Regions from separate parts of the Paenibacillus sp. J31R34 genome, predicted to be linked through region 1. Evidence: riboswitches for the same ligand, from Rfam matches in the RefSeq annotation. Region 1 holds a riboswitch; each other region holds the start of a gene.

Region 1 (7,316 bases):
CTGCTGCTGCAGCGTCCGGGCATCACAGTCAAACAGGTTGGACGAATGGTTGGCTTCGACGATCCCTATTATTTTAGCCGCCGCTTTAAGTTAAATTCGGGCGTCGCACCTTCAGCGTACAAACAAGAAAAGCCATTGCGTGTTGTAGCGGTTGACTACTATGGGCATATACGAGCGCTTGGTATTCGTCCTGTAGGTGTCAGCGCAGGCATGGTCGGACTTAGAGGGCTGCTTGCGGACTGGTCTGATGATGCTCTAGATGTAGGAATAGATGAATTCCCCTATTATGACTCTGATGCAACAGATCAATTAAAGCCCGATATTGTTGTAGGTCCAACTTCCTGGCTGCAGCGTGGTCAGTGCGGAGCGAAGGTTATAGAGGTGGATGACAAAAAAGACCCTTTATATGTTCAATTCAAAGCAATTGGAAGTGCTTTAGGTTTGGAGCGACAGGTAGAGGAATGGCTGCGGAATTATGAAGAGAGAGCTCTTGAGCTTAGAAACAGGTTGTTTAGGAAGATGGAAGGGCAGACGATTGCGGTTTTCCGTGTTCGGGCTGAATTTCTTCAAATGTATGGAAACCAAATTATGGGCTATTCGTTGTACCGTTCGCTTGGTTTGACACCACCTTATAAGCTTGCGAAGCAATTCGAAATAAATGATAGCTATCACTCCACAGTCATAACTCTGGAAGAGCTGCCTTTTTTCAGGGCGGATCACCTTATCGTCGTCGTGCAGCCTGATGAGGAGACTCGCCAAGTATGGGCCGACATTCAAGAGTCTTCTGTATGGTCATCCTTCCCCGCCGTGCGCAGCGGCAATATTTATCTAGTTGATGTACACCAGTGGCTGGCTTATGATCCGTTGTCCATTATGGCGCAAATGGAAGAAGCGGCTGTGTTGCTAGGCGTAGGAATTGAGGGAGAAGAATATGAATAAGATACATAACAATCCATCAGCAATCATGATAGTGTATGGATATTATTAAGAAGGAAGCCCTATAATCGATTATGATAATCATTATTAATTATAAGACTGAAGGGGAATAAGAAGAAATGAAACAGTTAAGCAGCAGTAGAGGCTTGTACATGGCAGGAATGCTGGTCATTTTATTCGTTATTGCGGCATGTGGTTCAATGGCAGACAAGCCGTTGGAGGACGGAGGAAGCAACATGGCTCTGAACGCAGAACAAGCCGATGTGACTGCGGGGACAAGAATATTCACCGACGATATGGGGAGGGCTGTGGAAATTCCAGTCTTGCCGCAAAAGGTTGCTGTATGCGAGTTTTCTTCGGTGGCCATAACGGTTGGCATTCAGCCGATTGCGGTTTGCGATAATGATTTTCTTAACTCGTTCATAAAACCATCACTGGCAGGCGTTGATTCTATCGGTGATCCGCCAAATGTTGAGAAAATAGTAGAGCTTTCACCGGATTTAATGATTTTTAGTTCTGTCTATCCGGAAATTTATCCTGATATTATGGATAAATTAGAAAAAGTATCTCCGATTGTGTACATTAAGTTCAGCGATCCAATTTATGATGTTTTTCCTAAAGTAGCGGATGTATTGGGAAAGAAGTCATTAGCGAGTGGTTGGATTAAAGATTACGAGGAAGAGAGGGATGTTTCGCGAGCGAAGGTGAAGCAAGCCATTGGAGATGAATCGGTTTCTATTCTTCTTATCGAGGAAGGCGGACTGCGAATTTATTTGAGTACTAACTTTGGTGGGTATGTCGTGAGGACAGCCTTACAAGCCAAAGCAGTAGATAAGGTTCAGGCAGAAATGAATATGGATCGTTGGAAAAATGCGGTTGTCGTCTCGCAGGAGCTGCTTCCAGAGTATGTAGGGGATCATCTACTGCTCATTGTAGAGGATGAGGAAGACTACAATGAGCTTCAGAAATCAGGCTTATGGCAAGGATTGCCGGCAGTCAAGAATGGAAAGGTACATCTACTCGACCAAGACAAATATTATCTGGCAGACAGTATTACAATTAGAGAAACGATGAAAGAAGTGGCTGACTTGCTAGCTTCTGGTGGAAAAAAGTAAACTCGTCCATGCTCACCATTCACTTTGCCTAAAGCGTCAAGAGAAGCCATGCAGTCACCATAAACGGTATGGCTTCTATTAACCATCCTTCAACTGGTCCACAACCTCCTGCAGCAAACCCATTTCCGTCTCCTTTAATTTATGCAATTGCTCCATTTGCTTGTACAAAGCGTCCGAGCTTCGAGTAAGCCAATATTTTAAAATGGAATTTCTTACAGCATGCACAGCCGCCTCCAGCTTTCTCCATCTGTTCAAAATTTGATTATCATCAATCAAATGCTTGTTATTAATCATGTAGTCTAATCGCATAGTCATACATTTCTTATGGTCGTAAAGCAGGTGAAACGATCTAATATCAAATACAACCTCCTCTTGAGCCAAATATTTTAAATAATCGGAGGCCTTGTCGTATACATTAATGCCGAAGGTTAGCCCGGGTGTGCCTGTAGCTTCGTTGTAATATTCATCCGTATGTGCCCTAGATAAGAGATAGGCTTTCATCGTATTTTTCACGTATTTTAGAGAAAAAGCATAGTCGTTATTTTCGAGAGGCTTCAATAAATAAAGATGCTGTTTAAAATCATGGGCTTCGATTTCCAATAAATGAAACGCTCTGCTAAAAGCCTCGTAATCACAGGTGATATTCGTTGAGTATTTTCCATTGGCATTATTGTCACAAAAATATAGCTTTTTATTGGCATCATCATACCCATTTATCATGACTTCATGTGGGGATTTCGCAGAAATTTCATATTCTTTTATATAAAAACGGTCGATCATAACGATCACATAGTAGCCGCCGTCAATCGATGCTTTAATAAAATCAAGCAGGTCATTATTCAAAATAGTCGAGCTTCGCCTGTCTATCGCTATCCGCTGAAAATCAATAAAAGGGCAGTCATAAAACTCAACCATTTTATCTCTATAATAACCATTGTAGAAAAAGGTATATAATTGGTTTGGATCGGGAATATCGAATAAATTAATATAATTATTCATAAACCACATTTTTTTCGAATCTACGCGAGATATAATCGAATAAAAATCACTGTAAAACCAATAGGAATCAATAATTTGTTTTACTTCGACTGGAAGGATTTTCACCGGCAATGTGATCATTCCTTTTCTATTTGATAGAGTATCTATTGGACTAACTTAATAAATAAGCTCATCATGCGTGAAGTATTTTCAATATATCATTACTGGAAAAAATATGAAAGTTTTATATTGAAAAACCTTTCATTTAGCTTGTTTAAGACACTGGGGCGTGTGCATTATGATGGAACTAAAGCTTATCTAAATCAAAATGTTGACAGATCAGCACTTCCTCCCTAAGATTAAGAGTGGATTACGGACAAGATAGGCTGATTAGCCTGCAAAACTTCATAATTGTATGAAAATAGGTGCGGCACGAAGGCAAGGACATATAGGCCTTAGTTCGCTTAAAAGGGAAGTTCGGTTAAAGGCCGACACGGACCCGCCACTGTATAGGGCAGCAGCTAATCAACTCATTAAGCTGCGCTCCCCTCACAAATGAACCACTGGCTGATGAGCTTCTTTTCGTCGCAGGACGAATTGCAGATGCTCGCCCTAGCCGGGAAGGGAAGAGAGGGAGGCCCCAAGTCAGGAGACCTGCCTGTTTTAACATCACTGTTTGACCTACGGTGCTTAGGGAGGTGGTTGGTTATGCCCATTTATTGCAAAATGTCTAACGATTATTTGCTGCTCCATGACGAGCAGACGCAGATAAGGTTTAGTTATTTATCATAAAAGCATTTCTGACTGCTTTCTTAAGGGTCGGGGATGCTTTTTTTAAAATATAGGAAAGGATATGATTTTTCTATCCTTTCTCTATATTTCTACGCGAAACGGTAGCTTTGCCGCCACAGGACGGCTTTCGGCCGTTTACGCTTACTAGAAGGGGAGACAAAAGAAAAATGAACAACACGAAGAAGCCATTTAGCTTGTCACTTGGAATGATGATCGTTTGCCTGATGCTGGTGCTTGCAGGATGCAGCACGAATGCTGACTCAAACGCAGGGAAGGGCACCAATGCTGCCGGGGAAAACAATGCTTCTGCCGCAAATAAAACACTGACAATGGCGTACACCTGGAACCCAGCAGGCGTTGATCCGCATGGCGATGACAGCTGGGACGTTATGCGCTCTGGCGCAGGGGAAACGCTTATTAAATTGAATGAGCAGCTGCAGCCGGCCGCTTGGCTTGCGAAGGAGTGGAAGCAGGAGGATGCTAACACGTGGACGCTCAAGCTGGAGAACAACGTAACGTTTCACGACGGCAAAAAGATGGATGCAGAAAGCGTGAAGGCTTCGCTGCTTCGTTCCATTGAAAATAGCCATCTGGCGAAGGATTTGCTGCTGGTGAAAGATATGGAAGTGGTTGCACCGGATGAGCTGAAAATTATAACAACACAGCCGAACTCGGCTATCATTTCCAGCTTGGCTGATCCAAGCACGATTATTCTTGATGTCGACAGCATGAAGGAAGCGGGCAGCTACCCGGCCATGACGGGAGCTTTCAAAATCAAGCAGTTTACGAAAGACGTATCGCTTGTTGTTGAGCGTTATGATGGTTATTGGGGACAACCGGCGAAGCTTAAGGAAGTGACAATGAAGTTTGTAACCGATGGCAATACCCGCCTGATGGCGCTGCAAGCTGGCGAAGTAGATGTTGCAACGGACATTCCGATTGACAGCATTGAGCTGGTAGAGAAGGACAGCAAGCTGGAAGTGCTATCTGCACCATCGGTTCGTACACATATGGTATTATTTAATATGAATTCTGCTTTGTTTAAAGAAAAAGCAAACCGCGAGGTTGTAGATCAAGCCATTCCGCGCGAGGCAATTATTGAATCGGTAATGCGTGGCTATGGCACGAAAGCGAAAAGCCCGTTCCCGGAAATTTTGCCATTTGGCAAAGTAGCGGAGCAAGCAGCAGGAGAAACGACGGAGCAATTGCTGACCGCTGGCGGCTGGCAGAAAAATGCGGCTGGCATGTGGGAGAAGGAAGGCAAGCCATTCGAGGCGACGCTCCTTACGTTCCCGCACCGCCCAGAGCTGTCCGTAATGGCAGAGGTTATTCAGAACCAACTGCTTAATGAAGGCATTACCGTGAAAATACGCAAGGTTGAAAATATTGATGCTGAGCTGGCGAAGTCCGATTGGGATCTTGCTATGTACAGCATGCTGACGGCACACACGGGCGATCCGCAATATTTCTTGAACATTTTCTATCAATCAGCTAGCGAATCGAATGTCAGCCATTATGTATCGAAGCCGCTTGAGACGGTTATTAACAAGCTGAACGAAACGTCTGCTACAGAAGCACGCAATGCGCTTGCGATAGAAGCTCAGGACATTATTAATGAAGATTTGCCGCAGTCGTTTATCGTACACCCCGACAATGTATTTGGCGTGAAAAAAGGGGTAACGGGCTTTATTCCGCATCCGATAGAATATTATTATGTGACAGCTGAAGTCGATATCACCTAAGTAAAGGGTGTACCTAAGTATGCTTCGTTTTTGGCTCGAACGCGCCATGCAAATGCTGCTTGTCATTTTTTGCGTAGCGACGCTTACCTTCATTTTAATGAGGGTGTCTCCGGGCGATCCGGCGAGAATTTTGCTGACCACGCACAATATCCCGGCTTCACAGGAGGCGATTGACGCACTGCGGGAGGAAATGGGGCTGACAGACTCCTTATGGAGCCAATATATACGCTGGCTTGGCGATGTATTTACATGGCAGTGGGGGACATCTTATATGTCCAAGGAGCCAGTTGCTGGCGAACTGCTTAAAAGGCTGCCCGCCACACTGGAGCTGGCCTCTGCTGGTGCATTTGTCATGCTGCTGGCAACCTGCCTCATCGGCCTCGCCACCGCAATCTTTTCAACAGGGCTGCTTGACCGGATGGGCCGATTGCTGGCGCTGCTTGGCGCCTCGATCCCCTCCTTTTGGCTCGGTTTTTTATTGATTTATTTTTTCTCGGTCCGTCTTGGCTGGCTGCCTTCCATGGGACGCGGCGGCCTTGCTCACCTCTTAATGCCGGCGGTTACGCTTGGGCTCGGACTTGGTGCGGTATATGCCCGGGTTTTGCGGACGAATATGCTCGAGATGAACAGCCAGAATTTCGTCAAGGCATCGCGTGCGCGAGGCTTGTCCAAGGGAAGGATTTTAATCTTCCAAGTGTTTAAGCATGCGTTTTTGCCGATTTTATCGATGCTGGGGACAAGCTTTGCTTTTATGCTGGGGGGGAATGTGATCGTTGAGACGATCTTCTCCTGGCCCGGCGTAGGCAAATATATTATTGAAGCGATAACGGCGCGGGATTATCCGGTCATTCAAGGTTATGTGGTATTCACCTCCTTCTTGTTTGTCGCGATCCATTTGGCGGTTGAAGTTTTTTATGTGCGCTTGGACCCGCGGCTGCGGGCAAGCTAGGAGGTACCCTTTTTTATGCGGACCCTTTTTAAGAAAAAGAATACAAGCCTGCTGCTTGGCATCGGCCTATTTGCAGTCATCGTACTGCTGGGCTTGCTTGCCCCATGGCTCGCGCCTCATAACCCGCTGCAGGTCAATTTATCCAATCGGCTTCTGTCGCCGAGCGGCGAATACCCTTTTGGCACCGATCATTTGGGGCGCTGTATTTTATCTCGTATTTTGTACGGCATTCGGACGACTGTTTCGATTGCTTTTGTTATTTTGGGATTGAGCTTATGCATTAGCTTGCCGATCGGGCTGTTGACCGGCTATTTTGGCGGACGCACCGATCATTTTTTCATGCGGCTGATGGACGGCACGCTCGCTTTTCCCGATTTTGTGCTGACGATTGCGATTGTGGGCATTCTCGGACCCGGGTTTACGAATATGATCCTTGCGATTGTTATCGTGAGGTGGGCCAATTATGTCCGGCTTATCCGCGGGCTTGTGCTTAAGGTAAGCAAAGAGGATTACTTAATTACAGCCCGCATGTCCGGTAATTCTCATTTGCGAATTATGCGCCGTTATATTTTGCCGCAGATTGCAGCGCCAATTGCTGTATTTAGTACGCTGGACATTGGCAAAATCGTGCTGCTCATCGCCGGTCTATCTTTTCTCGGCCTAGGCGTGCAGCCGCCGACTCCTGAATGGGGCGTCATGCTGCATGATGCTACGCGTTATTTTCAGCTGGCGCCGCATGTCATGATTTTTCCGGGGCTTGCGATCGTGAGCTTCGTGTTATCATGCCAATTAATTGGCGACCGA
Region 2 (7,316 bases), on a different contig from region 1:
GTCAAAGGCTCATTAACGACATCGCCCTCTGCAGTAATACCGGAAGGGCCGATCGGCAGTGCTTCTGGGTTCGGATGGGAGCCAACCTTGCGCGTTGTGCCAACATGCCAAATCTGTGGAACGATTTTGCCGCCAGCTGCATGAACAGCCTCGACGACCTTCGCCCAGCCATTTAATGCCGCTTCGCCATGAAAGTTAGGAATGTTTGGATTATCGGTGGCAGCCGGATGGTTAATCAGCGTGCCCTCTGTCACAATTAAGCCAACGCCATTTTCGGCGCGGCGTCTATAGTAGGCGACAACATCTTCACCAGGAACGCCATTTGGAGAAAAACCGCGGGTCATAGGTGCCATTACGACACGGTTAGGCAGGGAAAGTGGACCAGCAGAGAATGGCTTGAACAACGATTGAATGGAACTCATGAATAAAATACCTCCTAATCGAATGGAAAATCTATAATTCTATAAAAATAGATATAAAAGCATGAAATGAACAGGCATAAGCAAGGTTATAGCTCATCCTGAATCATTTCTTTGAAAAGCCGAATGTTAGCTTCATTGCGTCTGTAATAAGTGTGCTGTCCGATCCGCTTCGACTCCAGCAAGCCTGCTTTATGCATTTTCACTAAATAGCCGGATATAACGGATTGCGCAAGGCCCGATTTTTCAGCAAACGAACCAACGCAGACGCCTCCAGCAAACTGACAAGCATCGGTTAGATGGCATTGAGGCCCGAAATGCTCCTCAGGTGTTTTCAGCCATTTTAAAATATGGTACCGTTTCTCGTTAGACACAGCTTTAAGTATTGATAAAGTATCCATGAGGATTAGTATATCTACTTTTATAGAAATGTCAAATTGTTATTTTGTAAAACAGAAAGGAGCAGGCAGCCAGTTGAGCGAGAAAAAGAATGGCTCCAACTCATGAAAGATGAGCCGGAGCCATTATTATAAATATAGGAAAAGATATCGTAACGCGATCCTTTCCTATATTTCTCGGGTTGAAACGGGCCGCGCCGCCAAAGGACGGCGCGGCCCGTTTCACCTTGTGCCTATTTGTGATCGATAGGGTGGACTTTGCAATTATTCCGTTATCGGAAACCAGCCTGGCGCATGCGTAATGGCTCCCCACAAGCCATTCGGGATGACAAGACGCTCCTGATCCTGCTTGGACAGCGTAGTCACAATATCCTGCTCGTTACCTTGCTTGATTTTCTCCGTCCAATCCGGGTCGATAATGAGCTCGCGGCCTAGGGCGATGAACGGCACGCCGGAGTTTTTCGCTTGCAGAGCCTCTTCGGCAGTTGTGATGCCGCCAACTCCGATGAATGGAATGTGCTCGCTGTATTTTTCGACGAACCAGGCCATGCGGCTTTGCGAATCCTGTTCACCTCTGCGCGGCTTCGACCAGAAATCATTAAGCGACACATGCAAATAATCCAGCTTCTGCTCGATTAGAGCGTTAACCAGATGGTACGAATGCTCCATTGTCAAGCCTTCCTCTTCAGGCTCCTCAGGCGAGAAGCGATAGCCCACCAGAAATGGCTGTGGCGCTATAGCTGCGGCTTTCTGAACGGCTTCAACGACGTAGAGCGGGAAAGCCATCCGTTTATGGAGCGAGCCGCCCCAATCGTCGGTACGTACATTGGAAGCAGGGGAGTAGAATTGCTGCAGCAGATAGCCGTTGGCACCGTGAATTTCTACGCCGTCAAAACCAGCCTCAATTGCTCGGCGGGTCGCTTCGCCAAAGTCGGCGATAATCGCTTTGATTTCATCCTCGGTTAGCTCGCGTGGTACAATACCGCCTTCTTGCTGGGCAATGCTGCTGGCGCTCACCAAATCATCATTCGGCACTAGGCCAGGAAAGCAGGATCTTCCGCCATGAAAAATTTGCAAAATCGCCTTCGCGCCGCGGCTTTTAATCGCATCAGCCAGACGCTTGAGGCTTGGGATCATTTCGTCGGTATCCGCGCCAAATTCGCCCGGGAAGCCTTTGCCGTTGCGGCTTACGTAGACGCATGCTGTAACGACGATGCCGGGCCCCGCACTGCGACGGCTGTAGTAGGCGAGCTCCTCATCAGGCACTGTACCGTCCGGATTGGACGAGCAGGTTGTCATTGGCGCCATTACAATACGATTATGTACAGACATGCCATTCGTGAAAGTGAATGGTTCAAATAAAGGCTGAAATTGTGGTTTCATCAGTCGTTCCCTCCAGTTACGAAATGCTATCTACTTTATTTTATATCAGAAAATAAACAAAGGAAAGCGGAGTGGAAAGGTTGCTTAAATGAAAGGGCTGGTATATAATCAACCAGATTTGCAAACAACTGAAAAATTGTGGGAATAAGGTGCGACAGCTGCGGCTGGAGCTTAAAAGGGAAGTTCGGTGCAAAACCGACGCGGTCCCGCCACTGTTACGGATTAGCTGAAGCTACAAGGCCACTGATCTCGCTTAGCGAGAATGGGAAGGCAGCTTGCAGCATTATTTCCGGTAGCCAGGAGACCTGCCTGTTCTGACAACACTGCTGTAACCTACGGAGAATAGGGAAGTGTTAGCGCGCATGCTTATTTGCTATGATGGAAAATAACAATAACAGGCAGCTCTATCCTTCCTATGACTGGAGGCAGAGCTGTCTTTTTTTTGCGGATTTTTACAGGAAGATGATTTTACTAGAGGGAGAGGAAATAGAGAAGATGAAACGTACACAAACGGCAAGAAATAAAAAAAGAATGGGTGTTTTATTCAGCCTCTGCTTGCTGCTGGCGCTGATGGGCTGCAGTGGTGCCAATGGCTCCAATGAACCGAGCAGCAATAATGGGCTGTCGCAGCAGTCTGCTGCTCCTTCCGCCGCTGCGGATGCTGCTTCTGAAGAAATCGTGCTGGCTGCGCCGCGGGATTTAGCACCAGGACCACAAGATGCTTATTACACGAGCACTATTCTATACGTATGGGAGCCGCTAATTGCTGCTTCTGAGGATGGAAAGCCTGCTCCAAAGCTGGCGGAAGCGTGGGAAATGTCCGCTGATGGCAAGGAATGGACCTTCATGCTGCGCAAAGGCGTGACGTTCCACGATGGTGCGCCATTCAACGCGGACGCGGCGCTTGCAAATTTTGCCCGTTACAAGCAGGTGAGCCCGAAAAGCTCGCCGTTCTATACGCTCGACATCAACAATTCATACCCAAGCCTTCAGGAAGTCGTGAAGGTTGATGATAGCACGATTAAGCTTGTTTTCGAAAATCCGCAGCCGACGCTGCTGTATTCAATGATCAACTTCTCAAGTCCGATGTACAGCCCGAATAATTTTGACGACAACGGCGATTTCAACGGCCTGCCGCAAGGGACAGGGCCTTTCAAGCTTGTGCAGCATGAGAAGGATCAATTTTCTCTACTAGAAGCTTACGACGGCTATTATGGCGAAAAAGCAAAAGCTCAAAAAATCCGCGTCCGCGTCATACCGGATCCTGATACAAGGCTGGCTGCCCTGAAATCTGGCGAGATTTTGGGCGTCATGGATTTGGGAGCTATTCCTCCTGCCCTTGCCGAGGAGCTGCTGAAGGATGACCGCTTTGCTGTTTCGACGGCAAAATCGACGATTTCTCACTATCTGCATCCGAACGGTGCCAAAGCGCCCTTCAATGATGTGAAAATGCGTCAGGCGCTGAGCCTGATCATTGACCGCGAGCAGCTGGTGAAGGAGCTGTATTTGGGTTATCCGACCGCTACAGCCAACATTCTAAATTCGACCTCGCCGTTTTACAAGGACATTCCTGCCATTCATGATTCGGAAAAGGCAATTGCTCTGGCGCATGAGGTGCTTGGCGATAGCAGGCAGGCGGTTACGCTAATTGTGCCAACCTATGGGCTTGACCGTTATCCGTATAAAGCGCAGGCCGAGCTGCTTCAGGCTGTGCTTCAACAATTGCAGCTGGACGTTACGATTCAAATATTGGATGGCGCAGCTTACAAGGAAGCACAGGCACAAGGAAACTTCGATTTGGCTTTGGCCATTCAGGGGCTGCCGAACGGCGATCCTTATTCGATTTTAAACAATTATATGGCTAGCGAAGGCTCAAGCAATAAAAGCTATACGCTCGGTTACAGCAATGCCCGTGTGGATGAGCTGTTGAATCAGGTGAAGACGACGCTGAATATGGATGATCGCGCTGCGATTTATAACGAGCTGCAGGATATTGCAGCCGAGGATTTGCCGACGATTCCGCTGTTTAATGATGCGAGCTTAATTGCGTTCAGCAAAGAAATTACCGGATACGGGGCACTTGTGTATGGTACAACGCTGCCGCAGCTGGAGCGGGTACAATAAGATGGCCTATTTCATTCGGAGGTTGGCGGCGGCTGTTCCCGTCCTGATCGGCATTACGTTTATAGCCTTTGCATTAAGCGTCGCCTCTCCGGGTGATCCGGCTGTCGAGCTGCTCAGCATGAACGGCTTCAGCCAGCCGACCGAAGAGCAAATTGCTTTGAAACGGGAAGAGATGGGGCTGAATGATCCGCTGCTCGTTCAATATGGACATTGGTTATCAAAGGCGGTACAAGGTGATTTGGGAACGTCATATATGACGAAGGAATCGGTTAGCGGCGAGCTGCTGCGCCGCCTTCCTGCAACCTTAAGCCTATCTTTGTTAGCTGTATTGTTCGCCATTCTGCTTGGCGTGCCATGCGGCATGCTCATGGCGATTCGGCGCAATCGGCTGTTTGATCATATCGGCAGGGCGCTTGCGCTGATTTTGGTTTCCATTCCCGGATTTTGGCTGGCGATCATGCTCATGGCCTTATGGTCGGAGAAGCTGCAGTTGCTCCCAACCAGCGGCTATGGGACATGGAAGCATCTGCTTATGCCAGCCGCGGTGCTTGCTTCCGGTACAGGCGCCATATTGATGCGGCTAACGCGTGCGGCGCTGCTGGAGGAGCTGAATAAAGATTATATGCTGACGGCCCGGGCTAAGGGGCTGCGTGAGAGCTTCATTGTGCTTCGGCATGCGCTGCGCAATGCTTGTATTCCGCTGCTCACGGTCATCGGCAGCTATTTTGGAGCGATTGTTGGCGGCTCCGTCATCGTGGAAGTTATTTTCGCGGTGCCAGGCATCGGACGCTTTGCGATGGACGGTATTTTTCGCAGAGATTATCCGGTCATTCAGGGCTATGTCGTATTTACCGGTCTCATTTACGTCCTGTTCAATTTGGCAACGGATTTATGCTATGGGCTTGCTCATCCGCAAATCAGGCTGGGAGGGAAGCTTCGATGAAGATATCCTATAGGTTGGCTGCAGGCGTGCTTGCCTTTTTTCTGATTGCCAGCTTGCTGGCACCGCTGCTTGCTCCCTATGACCCGAATCAGATTAATATGGCGGAAAGGCTTACACCGTTATCCGCTGCACATTGGCTAGGAACAGACACGCTGGGTCGGGATGTGCTGAGCCGCATTTTATATGGCGGAAGGGTGTCGATCTTGCTGGCGGTAGCTGTTACGCTCGCTACAATGCTAGTCGGCCTGCTGCTCGGAACCATAAGCGGTTATGCTGGCGGTTGGATCGATGAAGCCATACAAATTGTGGTTAGCATTTTTCAAGGACTGCCGGGTCTTGCGCTTATGCTGGCCATTGCAGGTACGCTCGGTCCCGGTGTGAAAAGCCTGTTTATCGCGCTTCTCTTCACCTCATGGGCAGATTTTTCCCGGGTCGTGCGCGGCGAGGTTATGAAAATACGCGAAGAAAGCTACGTGGAAGGCATCCGTGCTTTAGGGGCGGGCCATGCGTACATAATCAGCAAGCATATGCTTCCGAATTTATTGGGGCCGCTTATTGTATTGTTCACGATTCGGATTGGGCGAGTGATTCTATCTATCGCCTCGCTTAGCTTTCTCGGTCTAGGCTTGCAGCCGCCAGCGGCAGATTGGGGAGTGATGGTGAACGATGCCCGGCCATATTTTCGCAGCTATCCACATCTAATGTTCGCACCCGGACTCTGTATAGCCGCTGTATCCCTATGCATCAATTGGCTGGGTGATGGTCTTCGCGATAAGCTGGATACACGGACGGAGAAAGAGCATTCACTGCTGTAGGAGGAATGATGTTGACCGATACGCTTATGGTAATCAAGCAGCTTAATGCTTCCTTTCAGACAAGGGAAGGGCTTGTGCAGGCGGTTGAAGGGGCAACGCTTGAGCTGAAGCGGGGCCGCATTTTTGGACTGATTGGCGAGACGGGCAGCGGCAAGTCGGTGCTAGGTCTATCACTGGTGAGGCTGATTCCCGCACATGCTTCCGTCAGTGGAAGCATTCTGTATAAAGGCCGAGATTTGCTGCAGCTGAGCCCAAAAGAAATGAGGCAAATACGGGGAAGGGAAATCGCCCTCATTCCGCAAAATCCTGCAAGCTCTCTCAATCCAGTTCTGACGCTTGGCAGCCAGCTTCGCGAGGCGATTCGCACTTATGGCGGGAGAGCGGGGAACAAGCAGGTCAACGCTGAGGCGGCTGGTTTGCTGCATGCGATGAATATGCCGGATGCGGAGCAGCAGCTGCGGCGCTACCCCTTTCAGCTAAGCGGCGGAATGAAGCAGCGTGTGCTGGCGGCAATGGGACTTGCCGGAAGCCCGTCATTGCTTATTGCCGATGAGCCGACGAAAGGGCTCGATGCTCTAATCCGCATCCAGGTGACGGAAATGCTGGCAAATATGGCACGGCGCACAGGCGCGGCGCTGCTGCTCATCACGCATGATCTGGATGTAGCGCGGGTGCTTTGCGACGAAGTGGGCGTCATGTATGCCGGTCAAATCATTGAGCAGGGGCCAGCGAAGGAGCTGTTTGCACAGCCGATGCATCCTTATACGCGCGGATTAATCGCATCGATGCCTAGCAGAGGCATGATTCCGATAGCTGGAACAGCGCCGAGCTTGACGGATAGGCCTGCTGGCTGCAAGTTTTATGATCGCTGTGCTTCAGCGATGCCACGCTGCGAAGCCGAGCAGCCTGATTTTTACAAGGCAGCTCACACCAACATAACGAATAAGCCAGTTGACCAAGTAGGCGGCATGGCTGAGGGTCAGCAAGCAGCCGCCCAGCCTACAGCTGCCTTGCCTACAGCCGTCCCGCAAGCAGTCTCCCAGCACAAAGCGAGGTGTTTTCTTTATGCTTGAAATGATTGAGCTGCACAAACGCTATCGGAGCAACTGGCTAACAGGCAGAGGCCATCAGGCGGTGGAGCCAGCAACCTTTCAAATTGCTGAAGGTGAGTCGCTGGGGCTGGTCGGGGAGAGCGGCAGCGGCAAGTCGACACTTGCGCGTCTGCTGCTAAAGC
Region 3 (7,316 bases), on a different contig from region 1:
TGGTGAAAGCTAATTCTAATACAATTATCGAGGTGAGGTTGAACGATTCTAGCTACCAATTGCGGTTAAGTGCGATCGACCTGATCGGCTTGGCGGAGCGTCTCGACGCGGAAATATCGAATTTGACCGTGAACATCATACAGGTGCTGGCCGGCGAGCATATTCGACAAGAGATCAATCGGATCGGCGTTTCCCAAGGTTTTACTGTTTTCGCCGACGTCATTGACTACAAGGTGTTGGTCGAAGCAAACGGGCAAATGTTGGAGGTGCACGACTATGGCGGATCATACTCGATCCGGACCATTAAGTTGGACCAAGAGAACACAAACGGTAACCTGGTTGCCGTTCAGTATATCCCGGAAAACGGAACCGTCGTTTTTGTTCCGGCAAAGATGGAAACCGGTCCAGACGGCACTAACGAAGCGATTCTGAACGTGCCGCATAACAGCTTGTACACAGTCGTAAATGTGCAAGCCCGAACGTTCGCCGATTTAACCGGACACTGGGCGAAAGCGGATGTGGAGCATCTGGCGTCCAAGCTGCTGGTGAACGGCGTGGCGGCCGACCGTTTTGACTCAGAAGGAACCATTACACGAGCGGAATTCTCAGCCTTGCTCGTTCGTGCGCTAGGGCTATCCGTGAAGGAGAGCGAGGGCGGTGATCGTTTTGCGGATGTCCCTGCATCCGCATGGTATGCATCTGCAGTAAATGCGGCAGTGGCTAGCGGGCTGGTTAGCGGCATCGGTGCCGGCCGTTTTGCGCCTAACGATCCAATTACCCGCGAGCAAATGGCCGTTGTGATTGCTGGTGCCTTAACCTTCACCAGCCATGGAACCAGTAGCGATGGGCAAAAGGGAGGCCATCTGGATGCTTTCACGGATCGAGACTCCATTTCTTCATGGGCGCAAGCTGCGGTAGTCCGAGCATCGGAAGACGGCATTATGAAAGGAATGGAAGACGGACGCTTTGCCCCGAGGGAGAATGTAACGAGGGCGCAGGCAGCGGTTATACTGAAAAGGTTCCTGCAATATGTACATTTTATCGATTAAATCAAGCAAAGAGATCAATTCAAAATGAATCGAAATACTCATTCATAGAATCATCTGTATAACGATAGTGAAGGAGCTTGCCTCGTGGCAGCTCCTTTTTGTCGTACAAGTAACTGGCAGATAAGTGTGAAATATCGGTTGACAAGAAAATGGTCTAAATGAAATCCACGAAATCATGGGGCTGTTTTTGTCTCATTTGATCTTATAGCCCACATAAATGATGGACAAGCTTATTCATAAGACGAAATGCAACCGTTTGGACGCTTATGCCGTATAAATAGTGCTCTGTGCCATACAGGCGGAAAGGAAGAGATTAAACATGACCATTCGTTCAGGAAAAAGCATACTTTTAATCATTGGAATGTTATTATTAGGAGGATGCTCGTTGTTCGAGGATGCCAAGCAGGCGGTCAATTCCGTATCGAGCTCGGCCGACTATGTGACGGGGGCGGCTTCGTACATGCAGACGCTGACAAGCTTCAGCGAGCAGGCGACGCAGCTTGCGGAGCAAGCCGTAAACGATGCGAGTGCACGCGCCGATTATAAGGAGCAGCTGGTAGCTGTGCAGGACTCGATCAAGCAGTTTGGCGAGCTGCAAGCGCCGGATTTTGCCAAGGATGTCCATCAGACCGTGGTCGATTATAATTTGAAGCTGCAGGAAAGCATTGATGCGGTGCTGAAGCAGATCGAAGACGGCAAAGCATTGGTTGACGCAACGGAAATTCCAAATACGATTAACAAAATCAACGAGCTGTTAAATCAAGTAAATCAACTTCAGCAGCTGGTGTCGTAACGGTAAAGAGAGGAAGAATGAAAGATGAAAGTAAATATTTTGCATGCTAGCATGACGAACTCTAAGGAATCTGGTTTCGTGGGCAAGGTTCATTTTGAAGTAGAGGGCCAGACGAACCAATACGAAATTGCCCTTCACAGCCGCAAGGCGACTGAGTGGGGCTACGGTTTATTTTTTCTGAATGAATCGGGCAAGGAAGAAGATCTTTTAGCGGTCGAGGATGAGCTGGAAGAGGATGATGAGCTGTTTGATTCCCTCGTGAAAGCGGCTTGGGAAACACTGGAGAAGAAATAAACCTTTACGCGTATATGGCTGAAGCCGTCCTCTGACGGCAAAGCTGCCGTTTCGAGGGTGCAATATAAGCCCATTTATAAGTGCAAAACTTATAAATTCTTATATTTTGAAAAATAGAGCTGGCGCAAGCCTGGACATGCAGTCCATGCTTGCGCTGGCTCTATTTACGTCTAGGCTGATGGCATAAACGCACTTGTCGATCATACAATCTAATGTTATCATTAAGATTACAATTTAATAGGAAGGGAATAAGTGTCAGCAGGCGCTCAAGGCGCCCAAGTTGACTTAATAGGGAAGTCGGTGAGAGACCGGCGCGGACCCGCCACTGTATGAAGCGACTGACGCTTCAAAGCCAGGAGACCTGCTTATTTCAACGACACTGTAAACCTACGTGGATATTAGGAAGGTGTTAGAGATTGGATGGCCCTTCGCTGTCTGCGTTTAACAAGGACATTGGTCTTTTCAAGCATTTCTAACACATAGCGTTAGAGGTGCTTTTTTTGTTGGATAGAAATTGTAAATTGCTACATAGAAGGAGTTGGGCATCAATGAGTGAAGCAGGCGTCGGCAAGCTGTTAATTATCGGATTCGGCCCAGGGAGCTTCGAGCATATTACGAAACGCGCCCGTGAAGCGATTCAGGAGAGCGATATAGTCATCGGCTATAACACGTATGTGGACTTGATTCGGGAGCTAATCAGCGATCAGGCGATTGTGCGGACAGGGATGACGGAGGAGGTCAGCCGGGCGCAGGAAGCGGTGCGCCAGGCGGAGAACGGCAAGAAGGTTGCCGTTATATCAAGCGGCGATGCGGGCGTGTACGGTATGGCAGGACTCGTGTATGAGGTGCTGATTGAGAAGGGCTGGAAGCGTAATGGCGGGGTAGAGGTTGAAGTCATTCCCGGCATTTCCGCCATTAACTCGACAGCGTCCCTGCTCGGCGCACCGATTATGCACGATGCTTGCACGATCAGCCTAAGCGATCATTTGACCCCTTGGGAGCTGATAGCGCGCAGAGTAGAAGCGGCAGGACAAGCGGATTTCGTCATTGCGCTTTATAACCCGCGCAGCGGCAGAAGAACACGGCAAATCGTGGAGACGCAGCGTATTTTGCTCAAATACCGTTCGCCAGATACGCCGGTTGGCATTGTGAAAAGCGCGTATCGCGACCGTGAGGATATTGTCGTGACGACGCTTGCCCGTATGCTTGATCATGATATCGGCATGCTGACAACGGTCGTTATTGGCAACTCCACAACCGTTAATTATGATGGGCTGATGATTACGCCGCGTGGCTATCAGCGCAAATATACGCTGGGTGAAGGCGCGCAGCCTTTGAAGCCTCACCAGCGTCTGCAAGAGAAGAATGAGCCGTGGGCACTTCATACGGCAGGAATGCCGGAGCTCTCAGGTGATGGAGACTATCCTGAGGATGAATATGATAGGGCGGACTCTTTGGTGGAGCGGGAAGAGCCGCAAATGGCGGTGCCAGACCAGCCGAGAAATGAAAATGGGCAAGGCGGCGGCGTAGCCGTAGCCATAGCACCTCCAGTCGCACCCGTGAAGCCTGCTCCAGCTCCGGTTGATAAAGCTGCTTCATCGAAGGTGGAGTCAGCCGCGATGCCAGCTGTCTCGCCACTTCATTTGGCGATGGAAGCAGTACTGCTTAATGATCGCAGCAAGGGTATAGAGCCTAGTGCGGCATATGTGGAAGCTGCGAGCCGATTGCCTGTATTTACGCAGCAATCGGTTTTGGAGTTCGCCGTAAGCCCGGGTGTAGCGACGAAGAACTTTACTCCCCAGCAGTTGGTGGCACTGGCGCAGGCGGTTGGCGAGAAGGGCTCGATTGAATATACACCGCATCATCATCTGCTTGTGCGGATTCCGACGTCTGATCCAGAAAGCGTTACGGCAAAGCTGCGTGCGGATGGCCTCAGTCTGGCGCCGATCGGTGATGTTTTGCAACTGAAGGCTTGCGATTTTTGCAATCTGGAGAAGGCGGAATCGGTTCCATATGCCGATGAACTGCAAGAGAAGATCGGCGGCATGGCCATGCCGAAGGAGCTGCGTGTCGGGTTCAATGGCTGCGGCATGGCTTGTTATGGCGCAGTTAACGAGGATATCGGCATCGTGTATCGCCGTGGCAAATTTGATTTGTTCCTCGGCGGCAAAACCGTCGGCCGCAATGCACATGCGGCGCAGCCGGTTGCCGAAGGCATTGCAGCCGAGGAAATCGTGCCACTGATTGAACGCATTATTGCACTGTATAAATCGGAAGGCCATCCGAATGAGCGCTTTCATAAATTTTTTAAACGGATGGGTCAAATAGAAGGCTATCGCTATCAAGAGCTGCCTGTTTTTCATATCGAAGACGCATTGTGCGGAGACTAGCTACAGCAAGGGAGATGAAGGAAGATGGATGCGGTTTTATTTGTAGGGCACGGAAGCCGGGATGAGAGAGGAAATGAAGAGGTGCGCGAGTTTGTCGCCTCTGTAGCGTCAACACTGAAAGCAGATTTGGTAGAGCTGTGCTTTCTGGAGTTTGTCACGCCGACGATGAAGCAGGGCTTTGATATTTGCGTATCAAAAGGGGCGACTCGGATCGCCGTTATTCCGATTACGTTATTTTCGGCAGGGCATGCAAAGCTTCATATGCCTGCGGCAATTGATGAGGCAAAGCTGCGTTATCCAGCTATAAATATTATTTATGGACGGCCGATTGGCGTTCACGATCAAGTGCTGGAAATTTTGACCTCCCGCCTTGGCGAAGCCGCTGCGGCAGAGGAAAGCGAGCTTGCTGATACGGCTATTTTGATCGTCGGTCGGGGCAGCAGCGATGCCGATGCGAACAGTGAGCTATTTAAAATTTCCCGTTTGTTCTGGGAGCGCCTTAAAGTCAAATGGGTCGAAACCGCCTTTATTGGCGTAACGGCGCCTCTGATGGATGAAGGTGTAGAGCGCTGCCTCAAGCTGGGCGCGCGTAAAGTTATTATATTGCCGTACTTCCTGTTTACCGGCGTTTTAATTAAACGGATGGAAGCAGCGATGGAGCAATATACGGCTGCTTATCCGGAAACGGAATTTGTGCTTGCGGAATATTTTGGCTTCCACCCGCTGCTTAAAGAGATTTTGAAAGATCGCGCCGCAGAAGCGCTGCAGGACGAAGTGAAGATGAACTGCGATATGTGCCAGTTCCGCCTGCAGGCGATGAAAGATCATGACCATCACCACCACCATGATCATGATCATGACCACCATGACCATCACCATCATGATCACGATCACGGGCATGATCATCATGACCATAATCATGAACACCATGCGCATGATCACGAGCATCATCATGAGGGCCATACGCATGAGCATAACCATGAGCACCATGATCACGACCATGATCACCACGACCACGAGCACCTTGAAATTGGCGAGCCTGCTGCTAATGCCAAGGAAGATGCCCCGCAGAAAAATGATCCGTCCAAGGCAGCAACGCTTGTCGGGGAGGGTTAGGCCATGATTTTTATGCTATGTGGAACGAGCGATGCGAGGGAGCTCGCCGTACAAATTAAGGCACAGGGCTATAGCGTGCTGACTTCGGTCGTGACCGACAGTGCGGCAGGCAGCTTGAAGGAGGCCGGACTTGACGTGCGAGTGGGACGGCTAACCGCAGACGAAATGGCAGCTTACCTGAAGGAAAATCAGGTAAAGGCTGTCGTTGATGCCAGCCATCCCTTTGCTGAGGAGGCGCATCGCAATGCGATGGCGGCGGCCGAGCAAGCATCGGTGCCTTATATTCGCTATGAGCGCGAGAGCCTGACCTTTGACGGACAGCCGCTAATCCAGTATGCGGATGATTACGCCGAAGCAGCCGAAATGGCGGCTGCCAAAGGCGGCGTCGTAATGCTGACGACCGGCAGCAAAACGCTGCAGGTTTTTACCGAGCGCCTGCTAGGCTTGCCTAACGTGACGCTGATCGCCCGCATGCTGCCGCGTCTCGACAATATGGAGAAATGCGATGCGCTTGGACTGCCGCAAAAGCATATCGTTGCCATGCAGGGTCCATTTTCCAAAGCGCTCAATCGCGCCCTTTATGAGCAATTCGGCGTGACGCTGATGATTACGAAGGAGAGCGGCAAGGTTGGCTCTGTGGATGAGAAGCTGGAAGCGGCGCTTGAAATGGGTGTTGAGACGATTATTATTGGGCGTCCTAAGCTTGCGTATGGGCATGTTTTTTCGCGTTTTGACGAAATAAGCGATACATTAAAGGAAATGTTGAGTTAAATACACGTTGCATCATAATTGAAGGAGCTGAGCGAAAAACATGGATTTTTTGACCGATTTTAAACCGCTTACTGTACAGCCGCAGGAAATTGAAGCACGCAGCTTTGAAATGATTACCGAGGAGCTAGGGGAGCACCCGTTCACAGATGAGCAATATTCTGTTGTACAGCGCGTTATTCACGCTTCCGCCGATTTTGAGCTGGGACGCAGCATGATGTTCCATAAGGATGCGGTACAGGCAGGCATTAAGGCGATCCTCGCAGGCAAGCCTGTAGTTGCCGATGTGCAAATGGTTCAGGTAGGAATCAGCAAGCCGCGCATTGAGAAGTTTGGCGGCGACGTGCGTGTATACATATCGGATGCAGATGTGATGGAGGAGGCGAAGCGCCTTAATACGACGCGGGCGATTATTTCCATTCGCAAAGCGATTCGTGAAGCGGACGGCGGTATTTATGCGATCGGAAACGCGCCTACAGCGCTGCTGGAGTTAATTAGACTGGTGAAAAATGGCGAAGCCAAACCCGGCCTTATCGTTGGTGTGCCCGTCGGCTTCGTATCGGCAGCAGAATCGAAGGAGGAGCTTGCCAAGCTGGACATTCCGTTTATTACGAATCTCGGACGAAAGGGCGGGAGCCCGGTTGCCGTGGCTGCGGTTAACGCGATTTCCCTGCTGGCAGAGCGCCAAGTGTAAAAAGCGTGGACAAGAAAGAGGATAAGCCGCTTCGCCATGGCTATACGACGGGCTCTTGTGCAACAGCTGCGACGAAAGCGGCGCTGACTGCGCTGATTTTGCGCGAGCAGCAGACCGAGTCGGAAATTGTGCTGCCGATTGGCGAGCGGGTCACTTTCACCATTGTAAGCTGTGAGCTGAATGGCGATGCCGCAAAAGCTGAAGTGATTAAG
Region 4 (7,316 bases), on a different contig from region 1:
CGTCATCGAACGGCTTCCCTTGCAGCTCGCTTACCGTGCGCAAGTTGTGCTCGACCGATCCCGGCAGCATGACCGGCGTCTGAGCAACGTAACACACGATGCGCCGCCACTCCTCGGGCTTCCACTCGATGCTTGTCCGTCCTTTCAGCAATAGCGTTCCCGCATCCAGCTCACCAAGCAGCGACACGATTCGCAGCAGCGTGCTTTTGCCCTGACCGGATGTGCCCAGCAGCGCAATACGCTCCCCGGCCTGCACCTGTGCTGTAATCCCTTCAAAAATCCATTCGGGATGTTTTCTATATTTTGATACGTTATCCAATGTTAATAAGGGGGCCACCGAGCTCTCTCCTTCATCCATAACCTGCATTTCACCATTATACTCTGCTCCCCGTCTGCTCGAAAGAGGACAGCCTGACGACGATTGGGAGCAGCAGCCGTACTGTATCCGCACTCATAGGCAATTGTGTCTTTTTCGCGACTACCCTTCGGCTAATGTGGCAAGAAACGGAGGTTTTTTAGTTGACAACAATGGGGGTCGCATGCAATGATAATGATAATTGTTATCAGTAATGAATTTAAACATAAAGATGAGGTGTTGAGCCATGGCATTTCAGCAACCATATAGCATTCTGATTGTTGATGATGAGGAGCATATCCGCAAGCTGCTCAAGTTATTTTTGAAAAAAGAAGGCTGGATCGTCGAAGAAGCCTCCGACGGCATCAACGGCTTGTTTAAGGCGATGCAATACAATTATTCAATGATTTTGCTGGACCGCAATATGCCGGGGATGGACGGGCTTGAATTTTGCCGCGAGCTCAAGAAGAAAAAATCGACACCCGTCATTATGCTTTCCGCCTGTGGCGAAGAGGATGACCGGCTCGACGGCTTCCAAGCGGGCTCCGACGATTATGTCGTTAAGCCATTCAGCCCGCGCGAGCTGATGTACCGCATTAAGGCGATCATTCGCCGCACCTCGGAGTTTGCTTATCGCGCCTTGCAGCGCAAGCAGACACCTGATCTTACGCTGCCAGGACTCGTGTTCGATTATGATTCGAGGCAAGTGATTGCCGGAAACAGCAAGGTAAAGCTGACGTTCCGCGAATATGAGCTGCTCAGGTTTATGGCAGCCAACATCAATCAGCCCATTTCCCGCGAGGATTTAATGCGGCGAATTTGGGGCTATCAATCGCTCGGCGATTACCGGACGATTGATACCCATGTAAAGCGGATCAGAGAAAAGCTGAACCGCGTCCACCCCGAATCTGCCTCCTTGATTCAGACGGTATGGGGCATTGGCTATTGCCTGATGAATCCCGCGGCAGAGACCATTTAGGCGGGCGGCTGCAGCAGGCAGAATTGCATTACCTGTCTATATTGGCCTGTTTTCCTGCCTGCCATGTCCCCGCTCCCCCGGCTTTGACCATCCCCGCTTCAAATAAAGCAAAAGCTCCGCATGCGCCAATCAGCGCAAGCGGAGCTTTTTTAATATTCATACCCTATGAACAACGATACGAATCGTCCTGATCATTACAATTACTTCATTACTTAGCCAGTTGCTCCCGTACTTGTTCCGTCGCTTGAATCATATTGCGCAGCGATGCAACTGTCTCATCTACACCACGAGTCTTAAGTCCGCAGTCCGGGTTAATCCAGAACAATTCTGGCTCAAGCACGTTCAGGGCGCGTTTGATCATCGATGTCATTTCCTCTACTTCCGGCACGCGCGGGCTGTGAATGTCGTATACGCCAAGGCCAATACCCAGCTCATACGTGTGCTCCTCGAAGCTGTGAATCAGCTCGCCGTGGCTGCGGGATGTTTCAATGGAGATAACATCGGCATCGAGCGCGCGAATGGAATCAATAATGTCATGGAATTCACAATAGCACATATGCGTGTGAATTTGCGTCGTATCCTTAACGTCAGAAGTGGACAAGCGGAAGGAAAGCACCGCCCAGTTCAAATATTGCTCCCAATCTTCACGTTTAAGCGGCAAGCCTTCGCGAAGGGCAGGCTCATCCACCTGAATCATTTCAATGCCTGCTTCCTCCAGCGCCTTCACTTCTTCTGCCAGGGCAAGTGCGATTTGGTAAGCAACCTGCTCGCGAGTCAAATCGCTGCGGACAAACGACCAGTTCAAAATCGTAATCGGGCCTGTCAGCATGCCTTTCACCGGCTTAGAAGTCAGCGACTGGGCATAAACGGTTTCTTCGACAGTCATCGGCTTGCTGAACTGCACATCGCCGTAAATGACTGGTGGTTTTACACAGCGCGAGCCATAGGATTGCACCCAGCCATTTTTCGTGAAAGCAAAGCCTTCCAGCTTCTCTCCAAAAAACTCAACCATATCCGTACGCTCAAATTCCCCATGAACGAGCACATCAAGGCCAATCTCTTCCTGCAGCTTGATCCAATGCTGAATCTGCTCCTTAATGAATACGCGGTACTGCTCCTCGCCCAAATCACCACGGCGCCATTGCTGCCTTGCTTGGCGTACTTCCGCCGTTTGCGGGAAGCTGCCGATTGTCGTTGTCGGCAGGAAAGGCAGCTGCCAGCGTTCCTTCTGGCTCACTTGGCGCTCTGCAAATACCGCTTTGCGCTCCGACGGCTGTGCATCGATGCTCGCTACAGCGGCATGAACGCTTGCACGGCCACGGGACGGCGATGCGGCAAGTGCAGCCAAAGCGGCTGCATTGCGATCAAACGCCTCTTTTACCGCTGCTTCTCCTTCATTCAGCGCAGTTGCAAGAACGGCAATTTCCTCCAGCTTCTCATTGGCATACGCCAGTGCGCCTGCAAGCTCTGCTGGCAGTGCCGTTTCAAGAGCCGCCGATACAGGTACATGCAGCAGGCTGCAAGAGGAGCTTACAATTAGGCGGTCGTTTGGCACGACTTTAGCAATGCGGGCAAGCAGCGCTTTGCGCTCCTGAAGATCCGCCCGCCAAATGTTGCGGCCATCAATTACACCTGCACCCAGAACTTTATCCTGCGGGAAGCCGATCGACTCAAGCTGCTGCAGGTTCTTTTCAGCGCCGGCTGTGAAGTCCAGGCCTAAGCCCTGTACAGGCAAAGCCGCGATTGCAGCAAAATGCTGAACCGATTCGAAATACGTTTGCAGCAGCAAATTGAGCTTAGGTGCCGCTTCATGAAGCTGTGCATAAATGCTTTGAACAAGCGCCAAATCTGCATCAGAAACATCTGTTACGAGCGAAGGCTCGTCAATTTGTACCCATTGCACGCCTTCTTGCTCCAGCTCGCGCAGCACCTGTGCATACAGCGGCACATACTGGGCAGCAACCGTAGCAAGCTCAGAAGCGGCATAACCTTTAGAAAGCTTGAGGAATGTATAAGGTCCAACAATGACTGGTTTGCCTTCGATGCCCAGCTTTTCCTTTGCCTCGCGGTAAGCGATCAATGGACGGTTCTCGGTCAGAGCCGGCGTAATGCCCTTCAGCTCAGGAACAATGTAGTGATAGTTCGTATTGAACCATTTCGTCATCTCGGATGCCGACGCCGTTTTATTGCCTCTCGCCATGGCGTAATAGGTCGTTACCGATACAGGGCCGCCTGTGTAACCAAAGCGCTCAGGCACGACGCCAAACATAGCCGCTGTATCAAGGATATGGTCATAATACGAAAAATCATTTACCGGAATGAGATCAATTCCGGCCTGTTTTTGCAATTGCAGATGGTTTAGACGAATCGTCTCCAGCTGCTTCAAGAAATCCGCTTCCGCAAGCTTGCCGCTCCAGAACGCCTCCAGCGCTTTTTTCCATTCTCTGTTTTCACCGATACGCGGATATCCCAAACTGCTGCTTTTTACTTGACTCATTTTTATTGCCTCCTGTTTTTCATTATTCACCCTAGTGGATGGAAGTTATAATTCTTTGTTATTTCATCAACAAACTCAGATATATACTTATGGCATTGCGAGCGAATTTCTTCGCGGCGGCCTTTCCCTATACATCCGATTTGCTGCCAGCCAGAAACGATTAAATACAAAAAGGGACGTCCTACCCTGTACAGAAATGTGGGTAAAGACGCCCCTCGTTTCAACAAACGATGGCTGCCATCTTTAACACCTCCCTATCTCCCGTAGGTAATGCAGTGTATAGAATAAGGCAGGTCTCCTGGCTCCAGCATCATCATCGCTGCGCTCGCCTTCCCGGCATCATGCCAGTGGCTTTATTGTGCAGAACTCCGCTGTTACAGTGGCGGGACCGCGCCGGTGTTGCACCGGACTTCCCTTTTAAGCTCAAGACGTTACGCAAGAGCACCTTATTCCTCGCTATTTAGTTGGTCAATCTTTATTTATACAAGGTGAAACGGTTGTCGCGTCCTTTGGCGGCGCAGCTCGTTTCAGTCCGAGAAATATAGAGAAAGGATGGAAAAATCATATCCTTTCCTACTATTTCAAGCAACATGTATAACTATACACACTTTCGTGTTTTTATACAACAAAAGATTTTACAGCCGCTTTAAATTGTTCGAGCGTGCGCGGCGGCGGCTGTGTTCCCCTCAGCTTGGACGGCAGAGCCTCCCATGCTTCCAGCACCATTGGCAGCGTGAGTCCAAGGCTTCTGAGACGCTCGCCTTCGCGAAATACCGTCTCCGGCGTACCCTCCAATATACAGCGGCCCTCATTCATAATAAAAATCCAGTCCGCCCAAGCATAGGCCATATTCATGTCATGCGTGGCCATAACCGGAGTTATGCCGCTCGCATGAATGCGGTCCAGCTCAGCCATCAGCCGCTGCTCCGATATCGGATCGAGATAAGCAGCCGGCTCATCAAGCAGTACCAGCTCCGGCTCCAGCGCCAGCACGCCGGCAAGAGCGACACGCTTCTTTTGCCCCAGGCTGAGATGATGCAGCGGCTTATGCGCCAGTTCCTGCAAGTTCAGCTGCTGGATGATACGCCCCGTACGCCTGTTAATTTCCTCTTCATGAAGCCCCGCATTGCGCAGCCCATAAGAAATATCCTCATAAGCGGTATTTAAGATGAGCTGATGCTCCGGGTCCTGAAAAACAAGACCAACGCGCCGTCTCAAGCTGGCAAGCTCTCTGGGCTTATAAGAAAGCGGCTCGCCGCGCCAGCTGACATAACCGGATTGCGGACGATTAATGCCAATAAGCTGCAAAAAAAGTGTCGACTTGCCCGAGCCATTATGCCCGCACAGCGCTACCTTCTTGCTTGCTGGAATGCGCAGCTCAAGCCCGTTTAAAGCGGCCTTGTCCGTTCCGGGATATGCATAGCTTACGCTGTTCATTTCCATAATGGTTGATGTCTGATCGTTGCCTGCCAGCTTATTCACCTCCATACCGAAGCCATAGCTCTGCTGCCAGTAAAATGATTATGCCTAGCCCAGCTTCCGCCCAATATCGGAGGCGAACCGTCCGCTTTGCAGCAGGAGCAAGGCGGATCTCATTCGTAAATCCTCTTGCCATTAGCCCATTCGAAAGCCCCTTGTATCGATGCATCGTCTTGACGAAGAGCCGCACGGCAATAGCTGCCGTACCCTGCAGCTTTCCTCTAAAACCATGTTGACCGCCCCGTGCGCGCTGCGCGATCAGCATAGCCCCCGCCGTATCCAGCAGCAGAAAGATGAAGCGATACATAATGATCATGAGCTCCAGTACAATTTGCGGCATTTTCAACCGCTTCAGCACCTGCAGCAGCTCGGGAAACGGGGTAGTCAAGGTGATGAAAAACATGCAAGCCAAGCAAGCAAGAATACGCGTGAAAATAGGTCCGGCCAGACCTAAGGATGCTTCCGGCACATACAAGCTGATCGGCTCCCATGAAGCGAGCACCCAGCCTGCTTTCTCAGCTGCCAGGCTTCCTGCTGCGCTGCCACTTTTACTGCTGCTAGTGAATTCAATAAGCAGCGCTGGCAAGCTGAGAACGAACAGCAAGCAAGAGGAGAAAAGCAGCGCCATATAAAGCTTGGCAGGCACTTTCGCGTAGCCAACCGTCCACAGCATAAGCCATCCAAAAATGGCTAGCTGCACGAGCGGATGAGCGAGATAGGCAAGCAGCAGAAGCAGGGCTGCAAGCCCGCATTTCCAAAAGGCGGATAAATCCCGCAGGCGATTGGAATAAGAAATCGTATCAATCCATTTCATCATTGCTGCTTTGTTTTCTCCGACTTCCCTTTAAATAGGCCAATCACATAGCCGATAATGCCAGCGCCTATCGCAGCTTGCAGCGCGAACAGCATGCTTTCTGTTTCTCCCGGCACCTCTGTCAGCGGAGACGCCCAAGGCTCATAATGGGGTGCAATCGTCTGGATCATTTCCTCCGCTGCCCCATCCGCGCCGCCGAACTCGGCGTTAATGAATATTAATGGCGCAACGGCAAGTAAAACAACAATGGCTAAAATCCAAATATTTTTGGCACTGCGGCTCATTATACGCGCTCCCCTTTCATTCTCCGCTTCAAAATAGACAGCTCGTCCGTGTTAAAAGATTGCAGCCAGTTCCAGATCAATACCGTCAGCAAGCCTTCACTAACAGCGAGCGGAATTTGGGTAATCGCAAAAATGCCGCCAAACTTCATAAACGACGCGATAATGCCGCCTTCGACAGCCGGAAAAGCAACTGCGAGCTGAATGGAAGTGACGATATAAGTAGCCAGATCAGCAACAGCAGCAGCTGAAAAAATCGCCAGGCCTTGCTTGCTGCCTGAACGCATCAGCAGCCGATAGACCGCATAGCCCGCAGCGGGACCGGCAACCGCCATTGAAAAAGCATTCGCCCCAAGCGTCGTCAGCCCGCCATGCGCCAGCAGCACCGCCTGAAACAGCAGTACCATTGAACCCAATACGCTCATGGGCAGCGGTCCGAACATAACCGTTCCAAGCCCCGTTCCCGTCGGATGCGAGCTGCTTCCTGTAACGGAAGGAATTTTCAGCGCGGACAGCACGAAGGTGAAGGCAGCTGCCAAGCCCAGCATCAGCTTAAGCTCTGGCGCTTCCTTGGTAATTTTCCGAATAGCACGTACACCTAAGATGAAAAAAGGAATAAAGGCCACCCACCAAAAAATCGCCCAGCCTACAGGCAAAAATCCTTCCATAATGTGCATCGCATAGGCAGCTTGCGGCTCATTCACCAGTAAAAAAAGCGTGAAGCCGATAACCAGCAAAGCGGTGCTTGCTGCTGTCTTTCTTTTTAACTTGACCATTCGTTTCAATACCCTCCCGATTGTTCTATAGTGCCTGCAAGGTGAAACGGCCGAAAGCCGTCCTCTGGCGGCGCGGCTCGTTTCATTCCGAGAAATATAGAGAAAGGATGGAACCATCCTTTCTCTATATTTTGA

What was found. A riboswitch is a leader RNA that binds a small molecule or an ion and turns the genes downstream of it on or off. The one in region 1 is predicted to bind cobalamin.
Region 2: another riboswitch for cobalamin. It lies ahead of AC50YG_RS09870 (ABC transporter substrate-binding protein); the one in region 1 lies ahead of AC50YG_RS28330 (ABC transporter substrate-binding protein).
Region 3: another riboswitch for cobalamin. It lies ahead of cobJ (precorrin-3B C(17)-methyltransferase); the one in region 1 lies ahead of AC50YG_RS28330 (ABC transporter substrate-binding protein).
Region 4: another riboswitch for cobalamin. It lies ahead of metE (5-methyltetrahydropteroyltriglutamate--homocysteine S-methyltransferase); the one in region 1 lies ahead of AC50YG_RS28330 (ABC transporter substrate-binding protein).

Annotation. Positions count from the first base shown of each region.
Region 1 covers NZ_JBXENU010000014.1:54,507-61,822, forward strand. The annotation lists gene AC50YG_RS28315 (helix-turn-helix domain-containing protein) at 1-939, shown strand, start outside; gene AC50YG_RS28320 (ABC transporter substrate-binding protein) at 1,056-2,051, shown strand; gene AC50YG_RS28325 (hypothetical protein) at 2,130-3,161, opposite strand; cobalamin riboswitch at 3,436-3,705, shown strand; gene AC50YG_RS28330 (ABC transporter substrate-binding protein) at 3,989-5,563, shown strand; gene nikB (nickel ABC transporter permease) at 5,583-6,512, shown strand; gene nikC (nickel transporter permease) at 6,528-7,316, shown strand, end outside.
Region 2 covers NZ_JBXENU010000003.1:108,303-115,618, forward strand. The annotation lists gene AC50YG_RS09855 (NADH:flavin oxidoreductase) at 1-422, opposite strand, end outside; gene AC50YG_RS09860 (ArsR/SmtB family transcription factor) at 509-820, opposite strand; gene AC50YG_RS09865 (NADH-dependent flavin oxidoreductase) at 1,082-2,200, opposite strand; cobalamin riboswitch at 2,330-2,527, shown strand; gene AC50YG_RS09870 (ABC transporter substrate-binding protein) at 2,696-4,324, shown strand; gene nikB (nickel ABC transporter permease) at 4,326-5,267, shown strand; gene AC50YG_RS09880 (ABC transporter permease) at 5,264-6,082, shown strand; gene AC50YG_RS09885 (ABC transporter ATP-binding protein) at 6,091-7,155, shown strand; gene AC50YG_RS09890 (ATP-binding cassette domain-containing protein) at 7,148-7,316, shown strand, end outside.
Region 3 covers NZ_JBXENU010000001.1:1,333,857-1,341,172, reverse strand. The annotation lists gene AC50YG_RS05430 (leucine-rich repeat protein) at 1-1,049, shown strand, start outside; gene AC50YG_RS05425 (DUF6376 family protein) at 1,435-1,842, shown strand; gene AC50YG_RS05420 (hypothetical protein) at 1,867-2,136, shown strand; cobalamin riboswitch at 2,370-2,519, shown strand; gene cobJ (precorrin-3B C(17)-methyltransferase) at 2,685-4,526, shown strand; gene AC50YG_RS05410 (sirohydrochlorin chelatase) at 4,551-5,642, shown strand; gene cobK (precorrin-6A reductase) at 5,646-6,413, shown strand; gene AC50YG_RS05400 (precorrin-8X methylmutase) at 6,454-7,104, shown strand; gene AC50YG_RS05395 (cobalt-precorrin-5B (C(1))-methyltransferase) at 7,110-7,316, shown strand, end outside.
Region 4 covers NZ_JBXENU010000005.1:401,944-409,259, reverse strand. The annotation lists gene AC50YG_RS16780 (ABC transporter ATP-binding protein) at 1-337, opposite strand, end outside; gene AC50YG_RS16775 (response regulator transcription factor) at 603-1,334, shown strand; gene AC50YG_RS16770 (hypothetical protein) at 1,363-1,494, opposite strand; gene metE (5-methyltetrahydropteroyltriglutamate--homocysteine S-methyltransferase) at 1,543-3,831, opposite strand; cobalamin riboswitch at 4,103-4,295, opposite strand; gene AC50YG_RS16760 (energy-coupling factor ABC transporter ATP-binding protein) at 4,450-5,319, opposite strand; gene cbiQ (cobalt ECF transporter T component CbiQ) at 5,306-6,127, opposite strand; gene AC50YG_RS16750 (energy-coupling factor ABC transporter substrate-binding protein) at 6,124-6,408, opposite strand; gene AC50YG_RS16745 (energy-coupling factor ABC transporter permease) at 6,408-7,181, opposite strand.